4 regions of the Pseudocitrobacter faecalis genome follow, and region 2 is predicted to be linked to each of the others. Evidence: predicted binding sites of a transcription regulator. Region 2 holds the regulator's gene; each other region holds the start of a gene.
The links. The regulator Fur, encoded in region 2, represses iron uptake genes when iron is present. The targets are predictions, from matches to a motif close to ATAATAATGAGAACNACTATCAA.

Region 1: a site for Fur is predicted at 2,144-2,166, ahead of ACOXYR_RS11420 (TonB-dependent siderophore receptor). Genes of this name have one in related genera too.
Region 3: a site for Fur is predicted at 5,472-5,494, ahead of feoA (ferrous iron transporter A). Genes of this name have one in related genera too.
Region 4: a site for Fur is predicted at 4,514-4,536, ahead of sufA (Fe-S cluster assembly scaffold SufA). Genes of this name have one in related genera too.

What each region holds. Positions count from the first base shown of each region.
Region 1 is NZ_CBDDNJ010000002.1:2,255,738-2,263,079, reverse strand. Features, by position in the region: gene rnm (RNase RNM) at 1-296, shown strand, start outside; gene ACOXYR_RS11430 (L-threonylcarbamoyladenylate synthase) at 293-913, shown strand; gene rluB (23S rRNA pseudouridine(2605) synthase RluB) at 1,112-1,996, shown strand; gene ACOXYR_RS11420 (TonB-dependent siderophore receptor) at 2,206-4,398, shown strand; gene cobO (cob(I)yrinic acid a,c-diamide adenosyltransferase) at 4,440-5,030, opposite strand; gene ACOXYR_RS11410 (YciK family oxidoreductase) at 5,027-5,785, opposite strand; gene sohB (protease SohB) at 6,037-7,083, shown strand; gene ACOXYR_RS11400 (YciN family protein) at 7,144-7,342, opposite strand, start outside.
Region 2 is NZ_CBDDNJ010000002.1:2,985,853-2,993,194, reverse strand. Features, by position in the region: gene tcuB (tricarballylate utilization 4Fe-4S protein TcuB) at 1-333, opposite strand, end outside; gene tcuA (FAD-dependent tricarballylate dehydrogenase TcuA) at 320-1,723, opposite strand; gene tcuR (tricarballylate utilization LysR family transcriptional regulator TcuR) at 1,821-2,747, opposite strand; gene fur (ferric iron uptake transcriptional regulator) at 2,875-3,327, opposite strand; gene fldA (flavodoxin FldA) at 3,609-4,139, opposite strand; gene ybfE (LexA regulated protein) at 4,290-4,583, opposite strand; gene ybfF (esterase) at 4,713-5,477, opposite strand; gene seqA (replication initiation negative regulator SeqA) at 5,661-6,218, shown strand; gene pgm (phosphoglucomutase (alpha-D-glucose-1,6-bisphosphate-dependent)) at 6,243-7,342, shown strand, end outside.
Region 3 is NZ_CBDDNJ010000002.1:4,810,428-4,817,769, forward strand. Features, by position in the region: gene nfuA (Fe-S biogenesis protein NfuA) at 1-448, opposite strand, end outside; gene gntX (DNA utilization protein GntX) at 507-1,181, opposite strand; gene bioH (pimeloyl-ACP methyl ester esterase BioH) at 1,219-1,992, shown strand; gene ACOXYR_RS23110 (YdgH/BhsA/McbA-like domain containing protein) at 2,114-2,383, shown strand; gene feoC ([Fe-S]-dependent transcriptional repressor FeoC) at 2,555-2,791, opposite strand; gene feoB (Fe(2+) transporter permease subunit FeoB) at 2,801-5,113, opposite strand; gene feoA (ferrous iron transporter A) at 5,144-5,371, opposite strand; gene ACOXYR_RS23130 (Tex family protein) at 5,752-7,342, opposite strand, start outside.
Region 4 is NZ_CBDDNJ010000002.1:1,781,304-1,788,645, reverse strand. Features, by position in the region: gene sufS (cysteine desulfurase SufS) at 1-597, opposite strand, end outside; gene sufD (Fe-S cluster assembly protein SufD) at 594-1,868, opposite strand; gene sufC (Fe-S cluster assembly ATPase SufC) at 1,843-2,589, opposite strand; gene sufB (Fe-S cluster assembly protein SufB) at 2,606-4,093, opposite strand; gene sufA (Fe-S cluster assembly scaffold SufA) at 4,105-4,473, opposite strand; gene ACOXYR_RS09265 (CHAP domain-containing protein) at 4,948-5,310, shown strand; gene ACOXYR_RS09260 (DUF3828 domain-containing protein) at 5,312-5,797, shown strand; gene menI (1,4-dihydroxy-2-naphthoyl-CoA hydrolase) at 5,844-6,254, opposite strand; gene ydiJ (D-2-hydroxyglutarate dehydrogenase YdiJ) at 6,251-7,342, opposite strand, start outside.

The DNA of each region.
Region 1 (7,342 bases), 730 kb from region 2:
TGGCCCATCCGGCTCGTTACAACCTGTCGGCCAAGTGGCTGAAAAGATTGCTGGCCCACTTCAGTGAACAGGGGGGGGATGCGATGGAAGTCGCGCAGTGCCAGCAGGCGCCACACGAGCGCGCTCAGCTTGCAACCTATGCCCGTGAATATGCGTTACTGGCCTCGCAGGGTTCTGATTTTCATCAGCCCTGCCCATGGATAGAACTGGGCCGTAAGCTGTGGCTACCCGCCGGGGTAGAGGGCATCTGGCAACGCTTCGAGACGCCACAGAATTCTACTGAGAGGGAAGCATGAGTCAGTTTTTTTATATTCATCCGGATAACCCGCAGGCGCGACTGATTAACCAGGCGGTTGAAATCGTGCGCAAAGGTGGGGTGATTGTTTACCCAACCGACTCCGGCTACGCGCTGGGCTGCAAAATTGAAGATAAAGGCGCGATGGAGCGCATCTGCCGTATTCGTCATCTGCCAGATGGTCACAACTTCACGCTAATGTGCCGTGACCTGTCCGAACTGTCGACCTATTCTTACGTCGATAACGTGGCGTTTCGCCTGATGAAAAACAACACGCCGGGCAATTACACCTTTATCCTCAAAGGGACGAAAGAGGTGCCGCGCCGTCTGTTGCAGGAAAAGCGTAAAACCATCGGTATGCGTGTGCCGTCTAACCCTATCGCCCAGGCGTTGCTTGAAGCATTAGGCGAGCCAATGCTCTCAACCTCTCTGATGTTGCCGGGCAGCGAATTTACCGAATCCGATCCGGAAGAGATTAAAGATCGTCTGGAAAAAGTGGTCGATTTAATTATCCATGGCGGTTATCTGGGACAACAGCCGACAACGGTGATTGATTTAACTGACGACACGCCGGTGGTACTGCGTGAAGGCGTGGGTGATGTGAAGCCGTTCCTCTGAGCGTGAATAAACCAGATGAATCTTTTCATCAGAAATTCATGTAAGATACGCGGCCACGAATTATTGTTATGGCGCACGTGGTGCGCCATTTTACGTGTAAAAGATACCTTTCAATGAGTTAGGGTTTAATAGAACTCAACACATTGTTTTTGAAAGTATACCCAGACGCCTGTGAAGGCGACACCGGAAGGAAGCTCTATGAGCGATAAAAGCGAAAAACTGCAAAAAGTGCTGGCGCGTGCTGGCCACGGCTCCCGTCGTGAAATCGAAGCGATCATTGAAGCGGGGCGCGTGAGCGTCGACGGCAAAATTGCTAAACTGGGCGATCGCGTTGAAGTGATCCCGGGCCTCAAAATTCGTATTGATGGCCATCTGATTTCCGTTAAAGAATCCGTAGAACAAATTTGTCGCGTTCTGGCTTATTACAAGCCGGAAGGTGAACTCTGTACACGTAACGATCCGGAAGGTCGCCCGACCGTATTCGATCGTCTGCCAAAACTGCGTGGTGCGCGCTGGATTGCCGTTGGTCGTCTGGATGTGAACACCTGCGGTCTGCTGCTGTTCACCACCGACGGTGAGCTGGCAAACCGCCTGATGCACCCAAGCCGCGAAGTTGAGCGTGAGTACGCTGTCCGCGTGTTTGGCCAGATCGATGACAGCAAAGTCCGTGAGCTCTCCCGCGGCGTACAGCTTGAAGATGGCCCGGCGGCGTTTAAAACCATCAAATTTACCGGTGGCGAAGGCATCAACCAGTGGTACAACGTGACGCTGACGGAAGGCCGCAACCGTGAAGTGCGTCGTCTCTGGGAAGCCGTTGGCGTGCAGGTGAGCCGTTTGATCCGCGTTCGCTACGGTGATATTCCATTGCCAAAAGGCCTGCCACGCGGCGGCTATACCGAACTGGATCTGGCGCAGACCAACTACCTGCGTGAGCTGGTTGAACTGCCGCCTGAAACCGCATCGAAAGTGGCGGTTGAGAAAGACCGACGCCGCATGAAGGCGAATCAGATTCGCCGTGCGGTGAAACGCCATAGCCAGGTGAGCAACCCGCGCCGTGGCGGGGGAAGCCGCAGCAACGGTTAATCAACTTCCTGATTATCAAGCCGGGCAAACAGCAATGTTCGCCCGGTTTTTTTGTGCCTGACATTCCACCTTCACAAAATCTGCCGAATTGATTGTTTTATAGTCAAAAAAGGAGATGTGGAGGAGATTCCATGAATCATATGTGAAATGCGAATAATTATCATTAGTATGCGCACTTGATTTTATGCTTCATGACAGGGAATGATGGAATGTATATTTCTGTAACAACACGCAAAAAACCAATTGCCCTCTTTTTAGCCAGCCTGCTGAGCACCACCGCGTGGGCCGCCAATGAAGAGCCAACAGAACCGCTTGCCGATAACGAAACCATGATTGTTACCGCTGAGCAGGAGCTCAAGCAACAGCCGGGGGTCTCGACCATCACCGCTGAAGATATCCAGAAAAGCCCGCCGGTGAACGACCTTTCCGACATCATCCGCAAAATGCCCGGTGTTAACCTGACAGGGAACAGCGCCAGCGGCAGCCGTGGTAATAACCGCCAGATCGATATCCGTGGCATGGGGCCGGAAAATACCCTGATTATGGTTGATGGTGTGCCGGTGACATCACGTAACTCTGTGCGCTACAGCTGGCGCGGAGAACGTGACACGCGCGGTGATACCAACTGGGTTCCGGCGGAAATGGTCGAGCGCATCGAAGTGATTCGTGGCCCGGCGGCGGCGCGCTATGGTTCTGGTGCGGCGGGCGGGGTGGTGAATATCATCACCAAACGTCCGACGAATGACTGGCACGGCTCGCTCTCTCTGTTCACCAACCAGCCGGAAGACAGTAAAGAAGGTGCGACCAAACGTGCTAACTTCAACCTGAGCGGCCCGCTGGCCGGTGATGCGCTGACCATGCGTCTGTATGGCAACCTGAACAAAACTGATGCTGATGCCTATGATATCAATACAGCCCAGAACGGTTCTGCCGCTGCGGGGCGTGAAGGCGTGCGCAATAAAGATATTAACGCGGTGGTGTCGTGGAAAATTACCCCGTTGCAAATTGTCGATTTCAGCTATGGCTACAGCCGGCAGGGGAATATCTACGCGGGTGATACCCAGTACAGCAACAGCAACGTCAGCCCGGGCGGATTAATTCAGACGCTGTATGGCGACGAAACCAACCGCATGTACCGCCAGAACTACGGCATTACCTACAACGGCATCTGGGACTGGGGAACATCTAAACTCAACTTCAACTACGAAAAAACCAACAACACGCGTCTGGATGAAGGTTCCACCGGCAAAGTGGAAGGGATGATCAACAGTGATGATTATTCAACCAGCCGTCTTGAAAGCTATCGTGCGGGTGGCGAAGTGAACTTCCCGCTTCAGTTGCTGGTCGATCAAACTGTTACGCTGGGCGCAGAGTGGAACCGCGACGAGTTAAACGATCCGGCATCAATGACCGCCACGGATAGCGCAGGCGTTACTGTAGGCAACGTTTCCGGCAGTGCCAGCGACCGCAGCAGTAAAAACAGTGCGACGATTAGCTCCCTCTATTTTGAAGATAACATCGCCGCGACGGACAGTACCCAGATTCTGCCCGGTTTGCGCTTTGATTATCACGACACTTTTGGAGCCAACTGGAGCCCGAGCCTGAATATTTCGCAAGGATTAGGCGATATGTTCACTCTGAAAGCGGGGATCGCGCGTGCGTTTAAAGCGCCAAACCTCTATCAATCTACTGAGGGATATCTGCTCTCTACGCGTGGCAATGGTTGCCCGGTCGGGGTGAGTACCGGTAGCTGCTTCCTGTTAGGTAACGAAGACCTTGACCCGGAAATCAGCGTGAACAAAGAAGTGGGGATTGAGTTCCATGACAATGGCTATGCGGCAGGGGTGACCTGGTTCCGCAACGATTATAAAAACAAAATCGTGGCCGGGGATGACGTGGTAGGTTACGCCTCAAATGGCGCCAATATTCTGCGCTGGGAAAACGGCGGTAAAGCGATCGTTGAAGGTCTGGAAGGGAACCTGACTATTCCTGTGCTGCGTGATGTCCTTGAATGGCGTACCAACGCGACCTACATGTTCCGCTCGGAGAGCAAAAAAACCGGTAACCCACTCTCGGTTATACCGGAATTTACCATTAACTCGCAGCTTGATTGGCAGGTCACTGACAAACTGGATACCACGTTAAGCTGGACGCAGTATGGTCGTCAGAAGCCGCGCCAGAATGCGGAGATCCGTAATGAAGCGGGCGAGATGTCGAACCGCGAAATCAGTCCGTACGCTATTTTCGGCCTGAACGTCAATTACGACATCACCAAAAACCTGCGCGCCAATGCCGGGATCAACAACCTGTTTGATAAACGGGTTTATCGTGAAAACGACGGTGCATCCACCTACAACGAACCAGGCCGCGCGTACTACGCAGGCGTAACCGTTTCGTTCTAAGCCGTATGCCGGAAAGGTGAATCTTTCCGGCATTTCTTCGTTTAATAATCGATGCCGATCTGCGCTTTTATCCCCGCGTCAAACGCATGTTTCACCGGACGCAGTTCGCTGACGGTATCGGCCATCTCGGTGATATCACGGTGACAGCCGCGACCGGTGATAATCACTGATTGGTGCGTCGGGCGCTGGCATAGCGCGCTCAGTACCTCTTCCAGTGGCAGATAGTCATAGGCCACCATATAAGTCAGCTCATCAAGCACAACCAGATCCAGTGATGCATCGGCCAGCATGCGTTTGGCGTGTTGCCAGACGGCCATACAGGCGGCAGTATCGCTCTCACGGTCCTGCGTATTCCAGGTAAAACCAGTGGCCATCACCTGAAACTCGACGCCGTGGGGCTCCAGTAAGTTGCGTTCACCGTTAGGCCAGGTACCTTTAATAAACTGAATAACGCCCACTTTTTTGCCGTGCCCGACGGCGCGCGTCGCCGTACCAAAGGCGGCGGTGGTTTTTCCTTTCCCGTTGCCGGTGAAAACCATCACAATGCCACGTTCTTCCTGAGCGGCCGCGACGCGGGCATCAACTTTATCTTTGACGCGCTGCTGGCGCTCACGGTAGCGTTCATCACTCATTGGGCAATCCCCGGTTTACGGCCTGGCTGGGCATCAAAAGTCATCCCCGTTTTACGGCGGCTATCGTCGCCCATCAGCCACAAATAGAGCGGCATGATATCGGCAGGTGTTTTCAGTTTTAACGGATCTTCCGTTGGGAACGCGCTGGCACGCATGCTGGTGCGCGTACCGCCGGGATTAATACAGTTGACGCGCAGGCGGTTTTGATACTCCTCAGCCAGCACCTGCATCATGCCTTCGGTGGCGAATTTTGACACGGAATAGGCCCCCCAGTTAGCGCGCCCCTGGCGTCCTACGCTTGAAGAGGTAAAGACCAGTGAGCCCGCTTCAGACTGCAACAACAGCGGCAGTAGGGCCTGAGTCAACATAAAGGTACCGTTAACGTTTACCTGCATCACCTGCTGCCAGACGTCGGGTTTCTGCTCAGACATCGGCACCACGTCGCCGAGCAGCCCGGCATTGTGCAGTACGCCGTCAAGCCGCGGGTAATGCATGCTGATTTGCTGAGCTACCTGATGGCAATCCTGTGGTGTGCAGGTGAGCAGGTCGAGCGTAAACCAACGTACGGGTAACCCGCCGTGGTTTTCAATTTCTTGCGCGACGGCGCGTAATTTTTCTTCATTACGACCAAGTAAAACCACGCTGGCGCTATAGCGTGCGTAGGTGATTGCTGCTTCCCGACCAATACCATCACTGGCTCCGGTGACCAGAATTATACGGTTTTGCAACAAATCGCGTTTGGGCTGGTAGTGCACGACGACTCCTTTGTGGCTTTTCGCTACCACAATCTGTGTTCTTTTCATGGCTTTTGGGCTTTATGCCCTAATCGCGCCACTATTTCAATCAGCCAGGAGGAGAGACAACGGAAAATTAACAATTTGCAATGATTTCATCATCCAATTTGAATTACGGAAAGCGTCTCGCAGGCTTTAATCGTGGATGAGACGTAGCGAAAACGGTGTTGTACACTGGGCGCAGATTCAGTGGATTTGTACAAGGTGAAAGCGTGGAAATTCTTTTTCAATATGGCCTGTTTTTGGCGAAGATCGTGACGGTTGTCGTCGCAATCATTGTAATTGCAGCACTTATTATTAATTTGTCACAGCGCAAGCGGCAACGTGGAGAGCTGCGGGTAACCAATCTCAGCGAGCAACATAAAGAGATGCAGGAGGATTTAGCGGTGGCGCTGCTCGACGGCCCGCAGCAAAAACTCTGGCATAAAGAACAAAAGAAAAAAGCCAAACTTGAAGCAAAGGCGGCAAAAGCAAAGGCCAAACAAGGCAACGCAACGCCTTCAGGCAAACCGCGCGTGTGGGTGATTGACTTTAAAGGCAGTATGGATGCACATGAAGTCGCTTCACTGCGTGAAGAGGTCACCGCCGTGCTGACGGTCGCCACGCCGCAAGATGAAGTGGTGGTGCGCCTGGAGAGCCCCGGTGGCGTGGTGCACGGTTATGGGCTGGCCTCGTCTCAGCTGCAACGCATCCGTGATAAGCAGATCCCGTTGACGGTGGCGGTCGATAAAGTGGCGGCCAGCGGCGGTTATATGATGGCCTGCGTGGCGAATAAAATTGTCGCTGCACCGTTTGCCATTCTTGGCTCTATTGGCGTGGTCGCGCAAATTCCGAACCTTCATCGTTTTCTGAAAAATAAAGATATTGATATTGAACTGCACACGGCGGGGCAGTACAAACGCACCCTGACGCTGCTGGGTGAAAACACAGAAGAGGGGCGACAAAAGTTCCGCGAAGATCTTAATGAAACCCATCATCTGTTTAAGGCTTTCGTTAAAGAGATGCGACCCACGCTTGATATCGACGCCGTGGCGACCGGTGAGCACTGGTACGGCGTACAGGCGCAGGAGAAAGGGCTGGTGGATGAAGTGGGCACCAGCGATGAACTGCTGCTGAACCTGATGAAAGACCGGGAAGTGATGAGCGTGAGTTATAAACAGCGCAAGAAAATGATGGACCGTTTCACCGGGAGTGCGGCAGAAAGTGCGGATCGTCTGCTGCTGCGCTGGTGGCAGCGGGGGCAAAAGCCGTTGATGTAAATCTCTGGACAGCCCGGTAGGCTCACTGCCGGGCTGTGAGATCGCCTGACTCAACGTGTGTTAGTCGACCAGGTGATATTTCTCGGAAAGCTGATGGGCAAGGTATTTAAACATGTTAAATACTGCCGTGCTTTTCGGCGTGGGCAGGCCTTGTTCATCCAGGAAATACTCGCCGCTGAATATCAATACGCCATTGCGCTGTTCTACGCCCGTGGCTTCGATGCCAGCTAAGGTATCTTCATGTTCACGGATGAGTCGG
Region 2 (7,342 bases):
CCGACGATAGAGTGCTCCGAACGCAGCAGGTTGCGCATAATGTTGATAGGTCTCCAGGCGCACTTCCGCCATGGCTTTTGGCACATTGATAGCAAATTCATGGGGTGGCGCATACTGACAAGCGTGCAGGCAGGCACCGCAGTTGTGACATAGGTTAGCAAGATAGTTGATATCCGCTTTGCCGAACGCCAGCCGCTGGGTCATCGCCGGAAATACCGCGCAAAAACCTTCACAATAGCGGCAGGCATTACACACCTGCATCACCCGTTCAACTTCTGCTTCAGGTTCGGTCAGTATTTTCGCCTCAATAATGAGTTTCTCAAGCTGCTTCATTGCGCACCTCCCGTTTTGCCGCCAGCGCGGCTTCTTTCCCTGCGATGCGCCCGAAAGTTGTCCCGATGGACATGCCGACGCCTGCGGTATACCCCTTACCCAACACATTTCCGGCCATCATTTCCCCTGCGACAAACAGATTCCGGCTTGGGCGCCCGGCAAAATGAACCGCCGCACGATCGTTAACCCGAAGCCCAAGATAGGTAAAAGTGATCCCGGGTCTGAGGGCGTAGCCATAATAGGGGGGCGTGTCGATTGGCCGCGCCCAATGCGATTTTGGTGGCATAAGATTTTCGGTGGCACAGTTGTCGAGCGTGGTGTGATCAAATTGTCCTTGCTGGCATGCCTGGTTGTATTGGGTCACTGTCCTGGCAAAACGGGTCGCGTCAAGGCCCAGTTGACGGGCGAGTTCTTCTAACGTGTTCGCCTGAGCTCCGGGAAAAACAGGGGGCATAAAATGGCCGATCGCTTTACTGTCGATAATGGAATAACCAATCTGCCCAGGCTGTTGAGCGACCAGACGCCCCCAAATGGCATAACGTTTCGGCCAGAAATCTTCACCCTCGTCATAGAAACGTTGCGCGTCGCGGCTGACGACGATGCCCAACGATACACAATCAACACGCGTACAAATGCCGCCGTCGTAAAGTGGCGCACGGGCATCAATCGCTACGCAGTGGGATTGGGAGGGATCGCCGATGATATCCGCGCCGCTATCCATCATAAATTTGAGCAGTACACCCTGGTTAAACCGTGTCCCGCGGATCAGAAAGTTGTCGGCAGGCCATTCTCCTCGCGCGTTTTCCCCCCATGCTTCGCGCAGCCATTCGCGATTGGATTCAAAACCTCCAGCGGCAAGCACGCAAGATCTGGCTTCAATTCGCTCGTCTCCTGCCAGTGCGGCAACGAATTCTCCGTCCTGAAGCTCCAGAGCCTGCACAGGCGTGTCATAACGTATTTCCACGCCCAGATTTTCGGCGCTGCGATAGTAGGCGTTGACGAGGGCTTTGCCTCCGCCCATGAAAAAGGCATTCGTGCGGGCGACGTGCAACGCGCCGGAAAGGGGCGGCTGAAAGTTAACGCCATGCCGACGCATCCAGTCGCGGCATTCGGATGACGTACGGATCACCAGTCGGGCCAACGCTTCGTTGGTGTTACCTTCCGTGACGCGAAGCAGATCTTGCCAGAATTCCTCTTCGGGATAGCTCTCTACCAGAACGTCCTGTGGCGCGTCATGCATGCAGCGTAAATTACGCGTGTGTTGCGAATTTCCTCCGCGCCACTGGCGGGGTGCCGCTTCCAGCATGAGCACCGAAGCACCCGCTTCGCGAGCCGTCAGGGCGGCGCATAAGGCGGCATTTCCGCCGCCGATCACCAGAACATCAACCATCTTCAACCTCATTACACTTTAACTTTTTGTTAAATTTGTAATTGAAATGTACATGGCTAATTTGCAAGAGCGCTATGCTGGGTTGCTAAACAGGGGTTTAGTTAAGGTAAAGCGTTGCGCCCGGCCACTCTCCTTCCTGAACGAGTTCACGCATGACTTTGGTGAGTACGACGCGGGTGGCAAGGCCTGCGGGGGTCAATTCATTATCCGATAAACTGACCAGAAAGTTGGGGCGGCTAAGTATAGGATTGTGGATCGGGATCACTCTCAAGACTTCATTATCAAGATGCGAAACGGCAGCGCCAGGCTGAAGCGTGGCCCCCAGACCGTTTCGCACGGCCTGCATTAACAAGGCAAGACCATCAATCTCTGAGACGATATCAAGATGTATGGCGTGTTCCCTGGCCATTGTTTCTAATCTCCCACGCAGTCCGTGGCCCAGGCTCGGCATAATGAGGGGGATACCAGACAGCTGTATCGGTGATAGCGTGTCATCGGCAATGTTATCAAGCAGGGTATGGTGGGCAATGAGAAACAGTCGCTCTTCCAGGATAGGCCTGGCGCTCCAGCGAACGATTTTTTCCTTTTGAAAGACAATGGCTAAATCAATCTGACGGGTATTTATCATTCGCTCCAGATTGCCGGAAAGGCTTTCGACAACATGCAGACGCACGTCGGGGTAGCTTTCACGCATGGCTTTCATGAAGGGGATACCGAGAATAGAGGCGGTACTGGGTGCCATGCCTACGCTGACGTGTCCGGAAAGGCGTGCTTCTCTGGCGGCGAGAATCGCATCATCGGCATGGCGGATAGCCAGTTGTGCCTGTGAGAAAAAAGCTAAACCCGCATGGGTCGGCGTCACACCGCGTGACGTCCGCTGCAACAGACGAATGGCGAGATCGTTTTCCAGTCGGGTCATCTGCTGGCTAAGTGCCGAAACGCCAATATTCAGATCGAGGGCCGCACTACCCATGCTGCCGGTTTCGACAATGCGGACAAAATAGCGTAACTGGCGAAGCTCCATCTCACTCTCCAAAAGGTGGGGGATTTTACATTAAAGCAACATTAGCGGAGAGGGAAGTGAGAAAAAGGAAGTACACACCAATAAAAAAGCCAACCCGAAGGTTGGCTTTACAGAATCCTGAAGATAATTACTTCTCTACGCCATCGTGCGCGTGTTCATCTTCGCGGCAGTCACCTTCAGCGCAGTGACCATACAGGTACAGGCTGTGGTTGGTTAAGCGGATCCCGTGTTTCGCAGCGATTTCACGCTGGCGGGCTTCGATGGAATCATCGCTGAATTCGATAACTTTGCCGCAGTCGAGGCAAATGAGGTGATCGTGATGGTGTTGCTGAGTCAGTTCGAAAACGGACTTGCCACCTTCAAAATTATGGCGTGTAACGATGCCAGCGTCATCAAACTGATTGAGAACGCGATAGACGGTCGCCAGACCAATCTCTTCACCCATGTCGATCAGGCGTTTGTATAAGTCTTCCGCACTGACATGGTGATTGTCTGGTTCCTGAAGCACTTCCAGGATTTTTAACCGGGGAAGTGTGACTTTCAGGCCAGCCTTCTTTAATGCGGTATTGTTGTCAGTCATGCGGAATCTGTCCTGTTGCTAAACGATTGACTTCCAAACGCGGAAGTAACACAGAGAGTGCACCGAGTGTAATGCGTCTCATTATAGAATGACGCCTTCTAAATGAAAACAGCAAGACCTGGGCGAATAAAGATATCGAAAACGAGGCTTGACCTGCAAACTCGCTAAATTCAGAAGATATTGTACAGATTTACGCTCAAAAGTTAAAAAATTGTAGCTATTATTTTGATTGCTTCTACCTATTAATGCGGCGCGATTTAACAATCACGCCGCATTAAACATCAGGCGTTTTTAATCTCTTCCAGATGCAGCTCTTCAGAAATCTGTTTAACCCATTTTTCTACACGTTCAGCGGTCAGTTCCGGCTGACGGTCTTCATCGATAGCCAGACCCACGAAGTGATTGTCATCGGCCAGGCCTTTAGAGGCTTCGAAGTGGTAACCGGCCGTTGGCCAGTGGCCGACGATGGTCGCACCGCGCGGTTCAATGATGTCGCGGATAGTACCCAGCGCATCACAGAAGTATTCCGCGTAGTCTTCCTGGTCGCCGCAGCCGAACAGTGCAACAAGTTTGTCATTGAAATCAATTTCTTCCAGAGTCGGGAAGAAATCGTCCCAGTCGCACTGGGCTTCACCGTAATACCAGGTCGGAATACCTAACAGCAGAATGTCGAATGCAGCCAGGTCTTCTTTGCTGCTCTTGGCAATGTCATGCACGTCGGCAACGTCTTTACCAAGCTGTTTCTGAATCATTTTTGCAATATTTTCGGTATTGCCGGTGTCGCTACCAAAGAAAATGCCAACGATTGCCATGAGTTAAATAACCTCTTGAAACTTAATGATATGGTGGTGGCGTATTGCCCACAGATAAGGGCAATCATAGCAGAACAGAGAAGGGTGCGGAATCAGCAATCGTACCGGACTGCACACTCTGCTACATGAAAGCGGGATTTTACGTAATTTTCAGAGCTTTTCCTGCGCGCGGAGCACGGCTAACTGGCTCATCAGAATCTCTTCGATAAGCTCGCTGCGACTCATATCGCGCGCGGTTGCCAGTTCGTTCAGGGCATCTACCGCGTCGTTATTGAGTTTCAGTTCGACGCGCTTCAGACCGCGAACTTTATCGCGTTTTAATTGATTACGCTTATTGATGCGCAGCTGTTCGTCACGCGAAAGCGGATTGGTTTTGGGTCTTCCCGGCCGACGCTCATTTGCGAACAAATCAATTGTCGTGCGGTCCGTTTGTTCTTTTGCCATGATTCAGAGTGACTTCGGGGAAACAAGCTACCGGGAAACGCCCGGTGCAGACAGCGCGCAATCATACATCAGTGCAACCGACACGCCAACGACCACGGCCATAATGGCGCGCGGTCGTTGAGTTTTTAATCAGTCTGCTAAATAACGGCGGATGGCGCGCAGTACCGCGTCCGGTTTTTCAGCATGCACCCAGTGACCGGCACCAGCGATAACATGTGCACGCGCCTGCGGAAATTGCGAGAGCAGGTCGTCACGGTAAGCTTCGGTAACGTAAGGCGAATTCCCCCCGGGAATAAACAGTGCCGGCTGATCCCACGCCGGAATCGTCTCCCAGCCGACGATGTGCGGGTATTGATCCCACAGCACCGGCACATTAAAGCGCCACTCGCCGTCAACAAATGACTTCAGCAGAAACTGAATCACGCCTTCTTCGGCTAAAAATTCGCGCATGACGGTTGCGGCCTGCTGGCGTGAGGAGACGCCCGCGCGGGTGACGGCGTTAATCGCCGCAAAAATCTCATCGTGGCGACGCACATGATAGTCCACCGGCGCGATATCAATAGCGACCAGATGCTCGATACGTTCCGGGGCCAGGGCGGTCAGGGCCATCACCGCTTTACCGCCCATCGAGTGACCAATCACCGTGGCTTTCTCAATGTTGTGGGCGTCGAGGGTATCCAGTAAGTCTTGCGCCATCGCCGGGTAGTTCATCTCATCTGCTCGCGGCGAAAGACCGTGGTTACGCATATCGACTTGCAGGATATCGTGGTCGGTCACCAGGTCGCGTGCCAGCACGCCGAGGTTATCAAGGCTGCCAAAAAGGCCGTGAACGAGCATGATGGGGGAATTATTGTGCAGGTTTTGTGCAGATTGCGCTCGGGTATTCAATTTCATAGCAAAGTTCTTTTTTTCGCTCTGTCGGGTTAGGGTATTATGTTGGACATTCTCACATTCAGGGGCAAGATACGATTTTTATCCCATTTTTGCCGCTATCCTGGTATGACGCTATCCGCTGTTGGGTTTTGAACATATAATCCCAGCAACTTGTATTCAGAAAAATTATTGCACTGGATTAAGATGAAAACGATCGAAGTTGATGACGAACTCTATCGCTATATTGCCGCCCACACACTGCACATTGGCGAGAGCGCATCCGACATTTTACGGCGAATGCTGAAGTTTTCCGCCGCATCACAACCTGTTGTTGCTGCTCCGGTTGCCAAAGCTGAAGTCGCGCCTGCTCAGGTTGCTCCAGTTGCCGAGGTAAAACCGGTTAAAACCGCGAAAGACAAAGTTCGTGCTATGCGTGAACTGCTGCTCTCTGACGAATATGCCGAGCAGAAAAAAGCCGTCAATCGCTTTATGCTGATCCTGACGACGCTCTACAAACTGGATAACAACGCGTTTGCCGAAGCGACGGAATCGCTTCATGGGCGCACGCGTGTCTACTTTGCCGCCAACGAGCAAACCCTGCTGAAAAACGGTAATCAGACTAAACCGAAACAGGTACCGGAAACCCCATATTGGGTAATCACGAATACCAATACCGGTCGTAAATGCAGTATGGTGGAACACATCATGCAAACCATGCAGTTCCCCGCTGAATTAATCGAAAAGGTATGCGGCACAATCTAACCCTTGCATAAGAAGGATCAAGCAATGGCAATCCATAACCGTGCGGGCCAGCCTGCACAACAGAGTGATTTGATTAACGTCGCCCAACTGACCTCTCAGTACTATGTGCTGAAACCGGAAGTGGGTAACGCAGAGCATGCAGTGAAGTTCGGTACTTCCGGACACCGTGGCAGCGCGGCGCGCCAGAGTTTCAATGAACCTCATATTCTGGCGATCGCGCAGGCTATCGCCGAAGATCGTGCGAAAAACGGCATTACCGGCCCTTGCTTCGTCGGTAAAGATACCCACGCGCTCTCTGAACCGGCGTTTATCTCGGTGCTCGAAGTGCTGGCGGCAAACGGTGTGGATGTCATTGTGCAGGAAAATAACGGCTTTACGCCGACGCCTGCGGTGTCAAACGCCATTCTGGTTCACAACAAAAAAGGTGGCCCACTGGCAGACGGTATCGTGATTACGCCGTCTCACAACCCCCCGGAAGACGGTGGTATCAAATACAATCCGCCTAACGGTGGCCCGGCCGATACTAACGTCACCAAAGTGGTGGAAGATCGCGCCAATGCGCTGCTGGCCGATGGCCTGAAAGGCGTGAAACGTATTTCTCTGGATGCCGCGCTGGCGTCCGGCCATGTGAAAGAGAGGGATCTGGTACAACCCTTCATCGAAGGGCTGGCGGATATCGTCGATATGGCGGCTATCCAGAAAGCGGGCCTGACGCTGGGCGTCGATCCGCTGGGCGGTTCCGGTATCGAATACTGGAAACGTATCGGTGAACACTACAACCTGAACCTGACCATTGTTAACGACCAGGTTGACCAGACTTTCCGCTTTATGCATCTCGACAAAGATGGCGCCATCCGTATGGACTGCTCCTCCGAGTGCGCAATGGCGGGCCTGCTGGCGCTGCGCGACAAGTTTGACCTCGCGTTCGCCAACGACCCGGACTACGACCGTCACGGTATCGTCACGCCTGCGGGTCTGATGAACCCGAATCACTATCTGGCGGTTGCCATCAACTATCTGTTCCAGCATCGTCCGCAGTGGGGCAAAGATGTCGCCGTGGGCAAAACACTGGTCTCTTCGGCGATGATCGACCGTGTGGTGAACGATCTGGGCCGTAAGCTGGT
Region 3 (7,342 bases), 1.8 Mb from region 2:
TACAGCCGCCGCCGAACTGAAGAATTGCGTAACCTTCGTCGGTGATTTCCATCAGCGTCACGCGGCCACCGTGGCCGGCCAGCTGCGGGTTAACCTGCGACTGAATCATGTATTCAACGCGCTCCATCAGCGGCGCATCATCAGACACTTTACGCATTTTGGCGTTAGGCGCTTTCAGGGTCAGCTGAGAACCCAACTGGTCGGTAACAAAATCAATTTCCGCATCTTCCAGATACGGTGCGCTCAGCTCATCGACATAAGCGGTGAGTTGTTCAAATTTCAGGGCTGTGTCACTTGCTTCCACCGCATCCGGCGGGCAATAAGAAACGCCACATTCTGCGTTTGGCGTGCCAGGATTGATAACAAATACGCGGATTTGTGTACCTTCTTCCTGATTTACCAGCAGTTTGGCAAAGTGCGCTTGTGCAGCATCGGAAATACGGATCATAGCTTTGGCCTAATAGTTGACTACTTTAGTTGGTTATAATACGCCCATCAGAGGGGGTCTACAAGGTGCGACACAGGCACCATACCTGAACGCTCGCCGCGCCGTTTCGCAAAAGCAGGCGGGAAATTTCGGCGACAGTGCTGCCCGTGGTGACGACATCATCCACAATCACCATATGGAGCCCCTTCACCGGTAATTCAAGCCGGAAGGCATTTTTCAGGTTGTGGGCGCGTAACCTTGCGCTGAGCTGGTGCTGGGTGGCGGTTTTTCGCACGCGTTTAAGCGCGTGAGGATGCCAGGCGCAGCCAAGCCATTTCGCGAGCGACTGACACAACAGATCGCTCTGATTAAATCCCCGTCGCCAGTGACGCCGCTGCCAAAGCGGCACGCTGATGAGCCGATCTGGCCGGGGGAATTCCGGCGTTTGCCGCGCCTTCAGCAGCATTAGCCGTGCCAGAATCGGGGCGAGCTCCGGTTTATCGCAGAATTTAAATTCATGAATCAAATGACTGAGCGGCGGGAGATAATCATTCACCGCTATTAACCGGCTCCAGGGCGGCGCCTTACGCAGGCAGCGCCCACATACGACATGCCCGGCGGCCGCCGGAAGGCCGCACTGTGGGCAGCGCGGTTGTGTGTTGAATAACGTTCGCGCGCAGCGGGAGCAGACGCCCCATCGTGAAATCGCCAACGGCATTTGGCATAGCCAGCACAAGCTGTGGACTGTTAGCATATTGCACCTCGAAAGCTGGATGTGGGAACAATAACTGATGAACAACGTTTGGTGGCAAACCAAAGGTGAAGGAGATTGTCATCTTGTGCTGCTGCACGGATGGGGACTGAATGCGCAGGTGTGGGATTGCATCACGGCGGAACTGAGCGCGCATTTCACGCTGCATCTTGTCGACCTGCCAGGCTTTGGCCGCAGCCGCGATTTCGGTGCAATGTCGCTGGATGCGATGGCGGAACATGTTCTCGCGCAGGCACCTGAACAGGCGATTTGGTTGGGCTGGAGCCTCGGTGGGCTGGTGGCGAGTCAGATAGCCCTGACACACCCGCAGCGCGTCCAGGCGCTGATTACCGTCGCGTCATCCCCGTGCTTCTGCGCGCAGGACGACTGGGCCGGTATCAAGCCCGAGATTCTGGCGGGCTTCCAGCAGCAATTGAGCGAAGATTTTCAGCGTACCGTTGAGCGTTTCCTCGCACTGCAAACGCTGGGCACGGAAAGCGCCAGGCAGGATGCGCGAGCGCTGAAAAGCACAGTGCTTTCACTGCCGATGCCGACCGTCGATGCGCTTAATGGCGGGCTGGAGATCCTGAAAACCGCTGATTTGCGTCAGGCGCTGACCTCGCTGGAGAAACCTTTCCTGCGTCTTTATGGCCGACTGGATGGTCTGGTACCACGCAAGATAGTTCCTGAGCTTGATGCCCTGTGGCCACAGAGTGAATCGTACCTTTTTGCCAAAGCCGCCCATGCACCGTTTATCTCGCATCCGGATGAATTTTGTCAGGTTATTCGCGAGTTTGCTGACGCTAAAATTTAATTTTTGCGCCCACATGGCAAAAGTTTCAAAGCGGAATAATACTTATCCTGCCGGTACGCTTAATGCGTTGATAGCCGTTGCGTACCGTATATAAAACAAAAACTTATATAAGGATAACGTTATGAAACTCGTTACAGGTATTGTCGCGACGCTGGTTATGGGCTCGCTCTCTTTCGGTGCATTAGCGGCGAAAGAAATTCAGAAAGAAGATGTCGCGAAGATGAATCTCACCAAAATTGGTGAAATTACGACCTCACGCACCACTTCACCGATGGATGCGAAGCGCGATTTGTCAAAAAAAGCGGATGAGCTGGGCGGGAAGTACTATGTGATTATCGCCGGTTCAAAGAATGAAAAAACCGTGCACGGTAACGCAGACGTTTACAAGTAATTAAAAAAGCGGGTCTTCGGGCCCGCTTGAGAGTGATAGCAAACGCAACATTGCCTGATGCGCTATGCTTATCAGGTCTACAGGTTTCTGCAATATATTGAATTTGCACTATTTTGTAGGCCGGGTAAGGCGTTCACGCCGCATCCGGCAAGAACAAAGCGCACTCTGTCATCAGCACAGCACCCACCATTCGCTCAGGCAAGCGCGTCCTTCCGGGCACTGCTTACAACTTCCTGACAGACAGCCATCCACCTCTTCCTGTATGCGACGGGCTTTGCCCATCGCTTCCAGACGTTCCAGCATGGCATCGATCATCGGCTGCGGCGTGTGTAACTGCGCGCTGAGCTGTGATGCTTCCATGCGCCCTTGCAGTGCCAGCATATCGCGAACCTCAATTAACGATGCCATCACCTCTCCTTAGTGGCAACTGCCAGAGGTTTCGTGGGCATGAACGGTTTTACGCGTCGCCAGCAGGTTCACATCTACGCGGCTACGAGCCCGGCGCAGCGCGCCAATCACGATTACGTTAAACAGAATCACCGCCAGAATGCACACCAGGCTGTATTGTGGATGCTGTTTGAAGCTGGTGACCTGATAGAACAGCGTAGACAGCGAGTAGGCGATATTCAGCCCCCACAGCACCGAGAAGCCCATCCAGCCACGGCTGGATTCGCGTGCAATCGCGCCCATTACCGAAATGCATGGAATGTAGAGCAGGACGAAAATCAGGTAGCTGTAGGCTGCTGCCGCGCTGCCGAATTTGCTGCTCATCACGCCCATTGCACCGGTCGCCATTTCCCCATCGCCCTTACTGGCTTCGATTGGGTTCGCCAGCACGCTCAGGCTGAAGGTGTCTTTCAGGCTCTGCCAGGTTTCATCGGCTGCGCCCAAAAGCTCATCGGTCAGGCTGAAGGTGGCCGGGTCGAAATCTTCTTCCTGGATATTTTCAGCCGTGTAGAGGGTGTTCAGCGTACCGACCACCACTTCTTTCGCCATCGCCCCGGTAAACAGGCCCACTGCCGCCTGCCAGTTGTCTTCATGCACGCCAATCGGTTTCAGCAGCGGCGTTAACTGACGGCTGACAGAGGCGAGGGCAGAGTCATTGATGTTATCAACCGCCTGGCCGCTCAGCGAGAAGCTGTTCAGCGCACTCAGGAAAATACTGACGATAACGATGACTTTACCCGCGCGAACTACAAAACCTTTCAGGCGTTGCCAGGTCTGGATAAACAAGCTCTTGAGATGCGGAATGTGATAAACCGGCAGCTCCATCACGAACGGCGAGGCTTCACCACGCATGATGGTGTATTTGAGCATCAGACCGGTGAGGATCGCCATCACGATGCCCAGCACGTAAAGCGAAAATACAGCCAGCGCGCCCTGCTGACCAAAGAAGGCCGCCGCGAAGACGGCGAAGATCGCCAGACGTGCGCCGCAGGACATAAACGGTGCCATCATAATGGTCATCAAGCGTTCACGCGGCGCATCGAGTGTACGTGCGCCCATCACCGACGGCACGTTACAGCCGAAACCGACAATCAGCGGTACGAAGGATTTGCCCGGCAGACCAAGCGACTGCATTAAACGGTCCATCACGAATGCGGCACGCGCCATGTAGCCGGAGTCTTCAAGGAAGGAGAGGAACAGGTACATCATGCCGATTTGCGGCACCAGCGGCAGCACGGTGTTGATCCCGCCGCCAATCCCCTGGGCGAGGAAAATCGTTAGCCATTCCGGGAAGTGCAGCGTTGCCCCAACCCATTGAATGCCGTGAATAAAGATAGCGACCGAGCCGCCGTCGAAAATGGGCTGCAATGCGCCGCCGATGTTAATCGCCAGCAGGAACATCAGGTACATCACGAACAGGAAAATCGGTAGCCCCAGCACGCGGTTGAGCACGATTTTATCCACCGCCGCGGTGAAGCGGCTGGGCTCGGCGGTCAGCGTGTTACTGACGCTGTCGCAAATGGCGGAGATGCTTTGATAACGCGCATCGGCAATATGTAGCGCCGGGTCATCCAGTTCGTCGCTCAGGTTAGCCAGCGCGACAGTGAGTTTATCCGCCGCATTGCCCGCATAGGCGCGGCTATAGATATCGCCTTCCAGCATCTGCATCCCGAGCCAGTGGCGCTGTTTCTCGGGGATGGATTCCGGCATCGCGCGCGCCAGGTTCCCTGCTTCCCGTAACAGGGGAGCCGCGTAATGCACCAGTTCAATCTCATCGTTACTTTGATAACGGTCAACCGCCAGCTTCAGGGCGTCGATCCCGCGGCCACGCGTGGAAACCAGCGGAACCACCGGGCAACCCAGACGGGCGGAGAGGGCGTCGATATCAATGCGGATTTGCTGTTTTTCCGCGATATCCAGCATGTTAAGCGCCACGATGCAGGGAATGCCCAGCTCAAGCAGTTGCAGCGTCAGATAGAGGTTACGCTCAAGGTTTGAAGCATCGACGACGTTAATCAGTAAGTCGGCGTCGCCGCTTAAAATGTAGTGGCAGGCGATTTGTTCATCGAGCGAGGTTTGCGCGGAGATAGTGGTCAGGGAGTAGGTGCCCGGCAGGTCGACCAGCGTGACGATGTGATCGGTGGTTGAAAACGTACCTTCTTTACGCTCGACCGTTACCCCGGACCAGTTCCCCACACGCTGACGCGCGCCGGTTAATTGATTAAATAAAGTTGTCTTGCCGGAATTAGGATTACCAATTAAGCCAATGGTTAGTTTTTTCATTTTTGTGAACTCTATAACAGCTAAATCGGATTAACGGGAAATGGATTCAAGATCCAGAAATTCCAAATCTTTTTTGCGTAGGACTAAACTGACTCGACGCGTTTCAATATGAATGGGATCGCCTAATGGCGCGACACGCACAACCTGGAAAGAGGAGCCGGGCAGCATACCGAGCGACAGCAGTTTCTGACGCCAGGCCGGGCTGATTTCACGGGAGAAGCCAGTAATTTTCCACGCACTATCAGGAGTAAATTGCATAGGGCCTACTTATTTCATCGCGAGTCACTGTCGCGCGGGTTCAAAAGAAACGAACGGAAAGGCGCGCGAACATGAGAGAGGTTAATTAATCTACAATACGATGATAATGAGAATGGTTTGTATCTTCAATAGATAAAATGTGAGCGGATGTTCTTTCTGAGAATAAAGTGGCGCAAAGTTGATTTGGCTCAAAACAATTCGGGTAAACCGTATGTTTGTTTATTTCATTGAATGTTAATGGGGTGATAATAATGCTAAATATAAAAACAATTAATATATTTCTGAAATAAAAAAGCCCGATAACGTTATCGGGCCCACAGACGTTTATATTGTGTAGGCCGGGTCAGCGCAGCGCCACCCGGCAAAACAAAGCGCACGATTTAGCGTTTTTTTCCCATCGCCGCCGCCAGCGCATCCATCATCGCGCTGTTACCCGCAGGCTGCGCATCGCGACCGCGTGGTTTTGCCGCTTTGGCCGCCGGGCGATTGCCCTGGTTGCGCTCATTACTGCTACCGCCGCGACGGGCGTTGGTTTCACCCGGCTGCTCGTCCAGACGCATGGTCAGCGCAATACGTTTACGCGGCAGGTCCACTTCCAGCACTTTCACTTTGACGATATCACCGGCTTTCACCACTGTGTGCGGATCTTCCACGAACTTATCCGCCAGCGATGAGATGTGAACCAGACCATCCTGATGCACGCCGATATCGACAAAAGCGCCAAAGTTAGTGACGTTGGTAACCGCACCTTCCAGAATCATCCCCGGCAGCAGGTCGTTCATGGTCTCAACGCCATCAGCGAACTTCGCGGTTTTAAACTCAGGGCGCGGGTCACGGCCCGGTTTTTCCAGCTCTTTGATGATATCGGTGACGGTTGGCACGCCGAAACGCTCGTCGGTGAATTCAGAGGCTTTCAGATTACGCAGCTCGCTGCTGTTGCCCATCAGATCTTTCAGCGCCTGCTGAGTCCGCGCCAGGATACGCTCGACCACCGGATACGCTTCCGGGTGCACCGTTGAGGCATCCAGCGGGTTGTCGCCGTGGTTAATACGCAGGAAGCCCGCGCACTGTTCAAAGGCTTTGGGCCCCAGACGGCTGACTTTCAGCAGTTGCTGACGGTTCTGGAACTGACCGTTCTCATCGCGCCAGCTGACAATATTCTGCGCCATCATGCGCGTCAGCCCCGCCACGCGCGTTAACAGCGGCACAGAAGCGGTATTCAGGTCTACGCCCACGGCGTTTACGCAGTCTTCCACCACCGCATCCAGCTTACGCGCCAGTGAAGTCTGGCTGACGTCGTGCTGATACTGGCCGACACCGATAGATTTCGGGTCGATTTTTACCAGCTCGGCGAGCGGGTCTTGCAAACGACGGGCGATAGAGACCGCGCCACGCAGGGAAACGTCGAGGTCGGGGAACTCCTGTGCCGCCAGTTCTGATGCCGAGTAAACCGATGCGCCCGCTTCGCTGACGATCACTTTCTGCGCCGTCACTTTCGGGAACTGCTTCTGTACGTCGAGGAAGAAACGTTCCGTTTCGCGCGAAGCCGTACCGTTACCGATAGCAACCAGCTCAACGTTATGTTTCTCGCACAGCGCTGCCACGGCAACGGCTGCTTTCGCCGCTTGCCCCGTATGCGGGTAGATGGTGTCGGTGGCGACCAGTTTGCCCGTCGCATCGACCACAGCCACTTTCACGCCAGTACGCAGGCCCGGATCGAGGCCCATCGTCGCGCGCAGGCCCGCAGGCGCCGCCATCAGCAGGTCGTGCAGGTTACGGGCAAAGACGTTAATTGCTTCGTCTTCCGCGCGCTCGCGCACGGTGCCCATCAGTTCAGTTTCCAGATGCATCAGCACCTTGATGCGCCACGTCCAGCTCACCACGCCTTTACGCCAGCTATCCGCCGGGGCGTTGTTCAGGCGCAGGTCGAGGTGATCGATAATAATCTGTTCACCGTGGCTCTCTTTCGGC
Region 4 (7,342 bases), 1.2 Mb from region 2:
AATCAGTGCTTTCGCGCCGTGTTGATGCGCCAGTGCGATAAGCGCCGCCACGGGGTTTTCTGTGCCGAGGACGTTAGACACCTGGGTCACCGCCAGCAATCGTGTGCGCTCGTCGAAAAGCGTTGGTGCAATATCCATCTGCAATGTGCCATCAACATTGAGTGGGATCACGCGCAGTTCCGCGCCTGTCCGGGCGCAAAGCATTTGCCACGGCACAATATTGGCGTGGTGCTCCATCGCGGTGATCACAATGTTATCGCCTGCACGGACGTTGTCGTTTCCCCAACTGTTGGCCACCAGGTTTATCCCTTCGGTGGTACCGCGCACGAAAACCAGTTCTTCAGCGGAACGGGCATTAAGGAAGTTTGCCGCTTTCTGACGCACCTCTTCCATCCGCTGCGTCGCTTCAGCGCTCAGCGTATGAATGCCACGATGCACCGCCGCGTAACCATGACGATAAAACTCCGCTTCTGCGCGGATCACCTGCTCCGGTTTTTGCGCGCTGGCGGCGGAGTCGAGATACGCCAGTGGCTGACCATTCACTTCCCGGCTTAACACCGGGAAATCGTCGCGCACCTGTTGTACGGAAAATGTCATTGTGAATCTCCTGGCAAGCGCTGGCCGATCCGCGCCAGTACCTGCTGTTTCAGCGCATCATGGGCGATGGCTTCCGTCAATTCGGCAGCAAAGGCATAGATAATGATTTTGCGCGCGTCGCTGTCGTTTATACCGCGCGAACGCAGATAAAAAAGCTGTTCATCATCAATGCGCCCGACCGTCGCGCCATGGCTGCATTTTACGTCATCAGCGTAAATTTCCAGCTGCGGTTTAGTATCCGCCTCCGCCAGTCGCCCCAGCAGCAGATTGTTATTGGTCATCTGCCCGTCGGTTTTGATGGCGTGTTTCGCCACGTTAATCAGACCATTAAATACCGCACGGCCTTTATCGCTGACGATAGTTTTGTGCAACTGACGGCTGTTGCAATAGCCTTTGTTGTGTTCAAGCCAGGTGCGGGTGTCGCACACTTCCGTATTGATCGGCATCGCCAGGCTGTTCATGCGTAAGGTGGTGTTTTCACCGTTTAACTGAGTGCTGGTGTGGTGTCGCGTTACCGCCGCGCCGAGCAGAAAACTGCTGCTGTGAGCGCTGGCATCCTGACCCAGCCGAATGTCGTTATGGGCAAAGTGGAAGCTCTGCGGATTTTCAAAGGCCAGCTTTAGATGATGCAGATGCGCATTGTCCGCCACATCCATGGTGAATCGCGCCCCGGTAAAGTGGCGTTGATCGTTGAGGCTGACGTAATGTTCAATCACCGTCGCTTCCGCGCCAGTTTCCAGCGTGATGTGGTGGCGATAATGGGCGGTGTTCATTTCATCGCCCATCAGGCCCCGCGTGATGTGCATAAGCAGCAACGGTTTCGCCGGACGTTGATTACGGGCGATGCGTATGTGCGTCACCGTTGCCGCGAGGCTTTCGGTGAGATGCAGAAAAACTTCGCCGTTAACCGCCGCAGGCAGGTCTTCACGCACGTTATTGACCGCAACCTCAAACCCGCTCTCGTCCAGCGCATCGCTCAGTCCAGGCGCAAACTGACCGTCGACAAACACCAGACGCCACGCATCCATCGTTAAGGCCAGTGAATCGGGCGCAATATCTTCAAGCGTGGTCAGCCGTGGCGCGACAAACTGGCTATTGAGCAGGCTATCCAGTGCGGTGTATTTCCAGTCTTCATCTTTACGCGTGGGCAGACCCAGTCGCAGCACCTGTTGCAAATGTTCCCGCGCCTGAGGGGAACGCTGTTCGCCCTGCGCCTCAAACAGATGATGCCACTGTTGCAGCGCGTTACTGCTGTTCGGTAAGCCAGCCATAGCCCTGCTCCTCCAGTTGTTTCACCAGGGTAAAGTCGCCGGATTTCACAATCCGCCCCTGATAAAGCACATGCACCACATCCGGTTTGATGTAGTCGAGAATGCGCTGGTAGTGGGTGACGATGATAAATGACCGCTTACCATCACGCAGAGAGTTCACGCCGTCTGCCACAATCTTCAGGGCGTCAATATCCAGCCCGGAATCCGTTTCATCCAGAATGCACAGCTCTGGCTCAAGCACCGCCATCTGCAGGATGTCATTGCGCTTTTTCTCACCGCCGGAGAAGCCGACGTTAACCGAGCGGGTCAGCAAGTCCTGCGGCATTTTCAACAGGTTGATTTTCTCTTCCATCAGATCCTGAAAATCAAAGCGATCCAGCGCGTCCTGACCACGATATTTACGCACGGCATTCAGCGCCGTTTGCAGGAAAAACTGGTTGCTGACGCCCGGTATTTCTACCGGATACTGGAACGCCATAAAGATCCCTTCCCCCGCCCGCTCTTCAGGGGAGAGTTCCAGCAGGTCTTTACCCTTAAAGGTCACCGTGCCGCCGGTCACTTCATAGTCTTCGCGCCCGGCAAGCGTAGCGGAAAGCGTACTTTTCCCGGAGCCGTTCGGCCCCATAATGGCGTGCACTTCCCCCGGCTTTACCTCAAGGCTCAAGCCGCGCAGGATTTCTTTCTCTTCAACGGCAACCTGTAAATCTTTGATACTTAACATAGAGATCCCTTAATTCTTATCCGACGCTGTGTTCGAGGCTTATCGCCAGCAGTTTTTGCGCTTCCACGGCAAACTCCAGCGGCAGCTCGGAGAAGACGTCCTTACAGAACCCGTTAACGATCATCGAGATCGCATCGTCTTCGCTGATCCCACGCTGCAGGCAGTAGAACAATTGATCTTCACCGATACGCGAGGTAGTGGCTTCATGTTCCAGCTGTGCACTGTTATTGCGGCATTCAACATACGGGAAGGTATGCGCGCCACAGTCCGGGCCTATCAGCATTGAGTCGCACTGGGTGTAGTTACGCGCGTTGGTGGCGGTAGGCATGATTTTAACCAGCCCGCGATAGCTGTTCTGGCTATGCCCGGCGGATATCCCCTTTGAGATGATCGTCGATTTGGTGTTTTTGCCGATGTGGATCATTTTGGTGCCGGTATCGGCCTGCTGATGCCCGCTGGTCAGCGCCACCGAGAAGAATTCGCCAATCGAATTATCGCCGCGCAAAATGCAGCTCGGGTATTTCCAGGTAATGGCGGAACCCGTTTCTGACTGGGTCCAGGACATTTTGCTGTTTTCGCCCTCGCACAGGGCGCGCTTGGTGACAAAATTCAGGATACCGCCGGTGTTGTTATCGCCAGGGAACCAGTTTTGCACCGTGGAGTATTTCACTTCCGCGTTTTTGTGGATGATCACTTCCACGACCGCCGCGTGCAGCTGATAACTTTCACGCACCGGGGCAGAACAACCTTCGATGTAACTCACATAGCTGCCTTCATCAGCAATCAGAATGGTGCGTTCAAACTGGCCGGTTTTTTCCGCGTTAATGCGAAAATAGGTCGACAGCTCCATCGGGCAGCGCACACCTTTCGGGATGTAGATGAAGGTGCCATCTGACGCCACCGCCGCGTTCAGGGCGGCAAAAAAGTTATCGTTCGATGGCACAACCGTGCCAAGATACTGTTTCACCAGTTCCGGATGATCGTGAATCGCTTCGCCAAACGAACAGAAAATAATGCCCTGCTCAGAGAGTTTTTCGCGATAGGTGGTCGCCACGGAAACCGAGTCGAAAATCGCATCAACAGCCACTTCTTTACCTTCGCGAACCGGTACGCCAAGCTGGTTAAACGCCGCTTCGACTTCATCGGTGAGGAAGGTATTGGCACCCGTCTGCTGCACCGCGCCCGGTTCAGAGGCACAGGTCTCATCGCAGTTGCCGCATGAGGGCGCAGAGTAGTAGCTGTAGTCCTGATAATTGAGCGAAGCATAGTTCGCTTTCAACCAGTGCGGCTCTTTCATCTGCTCCCAGGCATGGAAGGCATTCAGGCGAAACTCGAGCATCCATTCGGGCTCATTACGTTTTGCCGAAATCGCGCGGACCACCTCTTCGTTGATTCCTTTCGCCAGTTCGTCGGTCTTTAACTGGGTGAAGAAGCCCTCTTTGTAATTCAGCGGGCCGCCGGTCCAGGTCTGGACATCGTCAGTTGCTTCAGTATTGCGCGTCATAATCGTACCGCCTATACCCCAAAACTTTCGCCGCAGCCGCATTCGTTCTGCGCTTTCGGGTTATGAAATTTAAATATCTGATTCAATCCTTCGCGCACGTAATCCACTTCGGTGCCATCGATAAACGGCATCGCGGAAAGAGGCACCCACAGTTTTGCGCCGTCAGACTCAAATAACAGGTCATCGGCATGAGGCTCGGTTACCGTATCCAGCACATAGCCAAATCCTGCACAGCCGGTCTGTTTCACGCCAAGACGCACGCCCTGCATCCCTGGTTGTTTACTCACCAGATTGCGAATTTGTGTTGCTGCTGCAGGCGTTAACGTCAGGCCACGCCAGGCAAAATCATTGGGATCAAACGTTCCAGAATCTACTTCCATTGGTCTACCTCATCGGTTAAGCCATCGAAGGCATAACGCTATGTTAGTGATAATGATTATCACTTCAACCCATCTGCAACAGGGGTATTACCTTCGAACCTGTTTTACAGTGGCTTTTTATAAGCATAGACCCTCATTGTGCGGGCAACAGGGAGAGATGATTTTTTACAACACATTGAAAAATAATAGATTAAGAAAAGGTAATTACCGGAAGTGGTTGAAGAACAAAACATGCATCGATAATGCCTATTTATTTGATAGTTTTTGAGACTTCTGTCCCTATAAGTCACGTTTAAGGGTGATGGACAATTATTTCATTCTTGCTGTCGTAAAATTAATCATTCCATCTATTAAAGGCTCATCAACATAACCAATGCTGATGTTCGTTAACGAGGGCACACACTTTATGACATCAACAAACATTAACCATGCGTAAAGTATTGTTATTATTAACATTCCAATACAGGAAACAGCATGGCCTGGGATAAACACAAAGCCGTTGAATACGCGCGAATTTACGCGGGAAATTCAAGCCAAAAAAGATGCGCTCATTTCGTTTCTGAGGCCATTCGTCATGGAGGAGCACATATTCACAACACACCACATGCAAAGAATATGGCATCAAATCTCTATGCTGCGGGTTTTCGGCCTGTATTTGGTGAACCGCGCGAAGGTGATATTGCGGTAATTCAACCCATCGCAGGCCACCCTTCTGGCCATGCATGTATTTATGATGGACATGGCACCTGGTATTCAGATTTTAAGCAGCACGGTATGTATCCAGGTGCTGCATGGCGTAATGCCAAGCCCGCGTACCAACTCTACAGGCAGGATTAAAATGAGATTGTACATAATAGCGTGCTTGCTGGTTCCTTTGAGTGCCCGTGCTAGTTTGCCTCCAGCCGGACCGGAAGCCTCTGCACTCAGGTTTAATCAGTGGTATTTGTCTCAACTACAACGAGACAGAAATCCTCTCACTGATTATCAAGGTCTTTCACCTTATGTTACTGAACAGACCATCAAAGCGTTGCTAAAATCAAACCAGTCAGACCCTGAGATAGTTGATGTTCCTGATGTCGATATGTTTATAAAAGCACAAGATATTGAGGATGACTGGCAGGAAATAAATGTCGTCTCATCAGACTATGATCCCGTTTGTATGCAGGTCTATATTACCTTCGGCACAAAGCATAAACATACTGTGATTGATTGTATGGTTAAAGAAAAGGGCATCTGGAAAGTCAACTCTGTTGCTGGTCAGGCTATCTCACCAAATAGTGGTCTTAAATCTTCATTGTCAGACAAAAAATCGCCCATGCCTTAAATAACGCACTAACACCCGGTGAAGTTCAGCGGGTGTTAGTTGGGAATCAGATTACCGCAGTGGTCAGGCGCGATGTGCAGCACAAGCGCCCTTCCTCATCGAAGATTTCGATTTGCCACACCTGGCTGCGACGCCCGGTGTGGATAGCTTTACAGACGCCGCGTACCCGGCCGCTACGCACCGCGCGGATATGGTTGGCATTGACTTCCAGTCCGACAACTTTTTGATCGCCCTCGGTACAGAGATAACCCGCCACTGAACCCAGTGTCTCGGCGAGAACAACCGATGCTCCGCCGTGTAGCAGACCGAATGGCTGGTGCGTGCGATGGTCAACGGGCATCGTCGCCTCCAGCGCATCATCGGTTAACGCAACATAGCGAATATCCAGCAGCGCCATCATCGTCCCTTCGTTCATCGCATTCAGGGCATCGAGGGTCGTCTGACGTCTCCAAATCATCCAATAATCTCCAGAAGTGCCTGTAACGGATGGCGAACGCCATTACCTTCCACGCGCTTCACCTGGCTACGGCAGGAATATCCGGTTGCCAGACAGCGATTACGCGGCAGGCGTTGCATGGCCTGCTGCCATGATAGCGCATAAATCCCCAGCGAGTTTTGATGGTTTTTCTTTTCGTGACCATAGGTTCCCGCCATGCCGCAGCAGCCAACGTTGACGTTCTCCAGCTTCGCGCCAAATCGGGCAAATATGGACGCCCACTGTTTTGGCGCGGAAGGCAGCGCGGTCACCTCGGTACAGTGACCAAACAAATACCAGGGCTCGCCGCCGGATTCGTGGCTATCAATACCTTCCAGCGCCTGAGGCAGCCATTCGTGCACCAGCATGACGTTGAAATCGCCGCGTTTATCGCCCAGCACCTGCTTATATTCATCGCGATAACACAGCACCAGCGCCGGGTCGACGCCCACCATAGGCATGCCCAGCTCCGCCACCCGGTTTAGGTACTCCGCCGTTTTACGCGCGGTTTTGGTAAAGCGCGTCACGAAACCTTTAATATGCTGTGCTTTACCATTTGGTGAGAACGGCAGCAGCACCGGCTGAAGGCCCAGCTTATCGATCAGACGAATAAAGTCGGCCACCACCTGCGCATCGTAGTAGCTGGTGAAGGGATCCTGCACCACCAGCACGGTCATCGCTTTTTGTTCGGGCGACAATGCCTCAAGCTGCTCCAGCGTCATATTGGCGGAACGGTGCGAAATCATCTGCTTTTGCAACGACGGTGCGGAAAGCATCGGCAAATCAATCATACCAATGTGTTTTTCCGACAGCTTGCGCACCAGTGGCTGGCTCATAAAGAAGTTAAAGGTTTTCGGCGCACGCGCCATCAGCGGCGCATAGCTTTCAACCGTCGCCACCAGATGATCGCGGAGCGGACGCAGATAACGCGTGTGATAAAGCTGTAAGAAACGCGCGCGGAAATCCGGCACATCAATTTTAATAGGGCACTGCGTGGAACAGGCTTTACAGGCCAGACAGCCCGACATCGCCTCTTTCACTTCGTGTGAGAAATCATATTCGCCCTTACG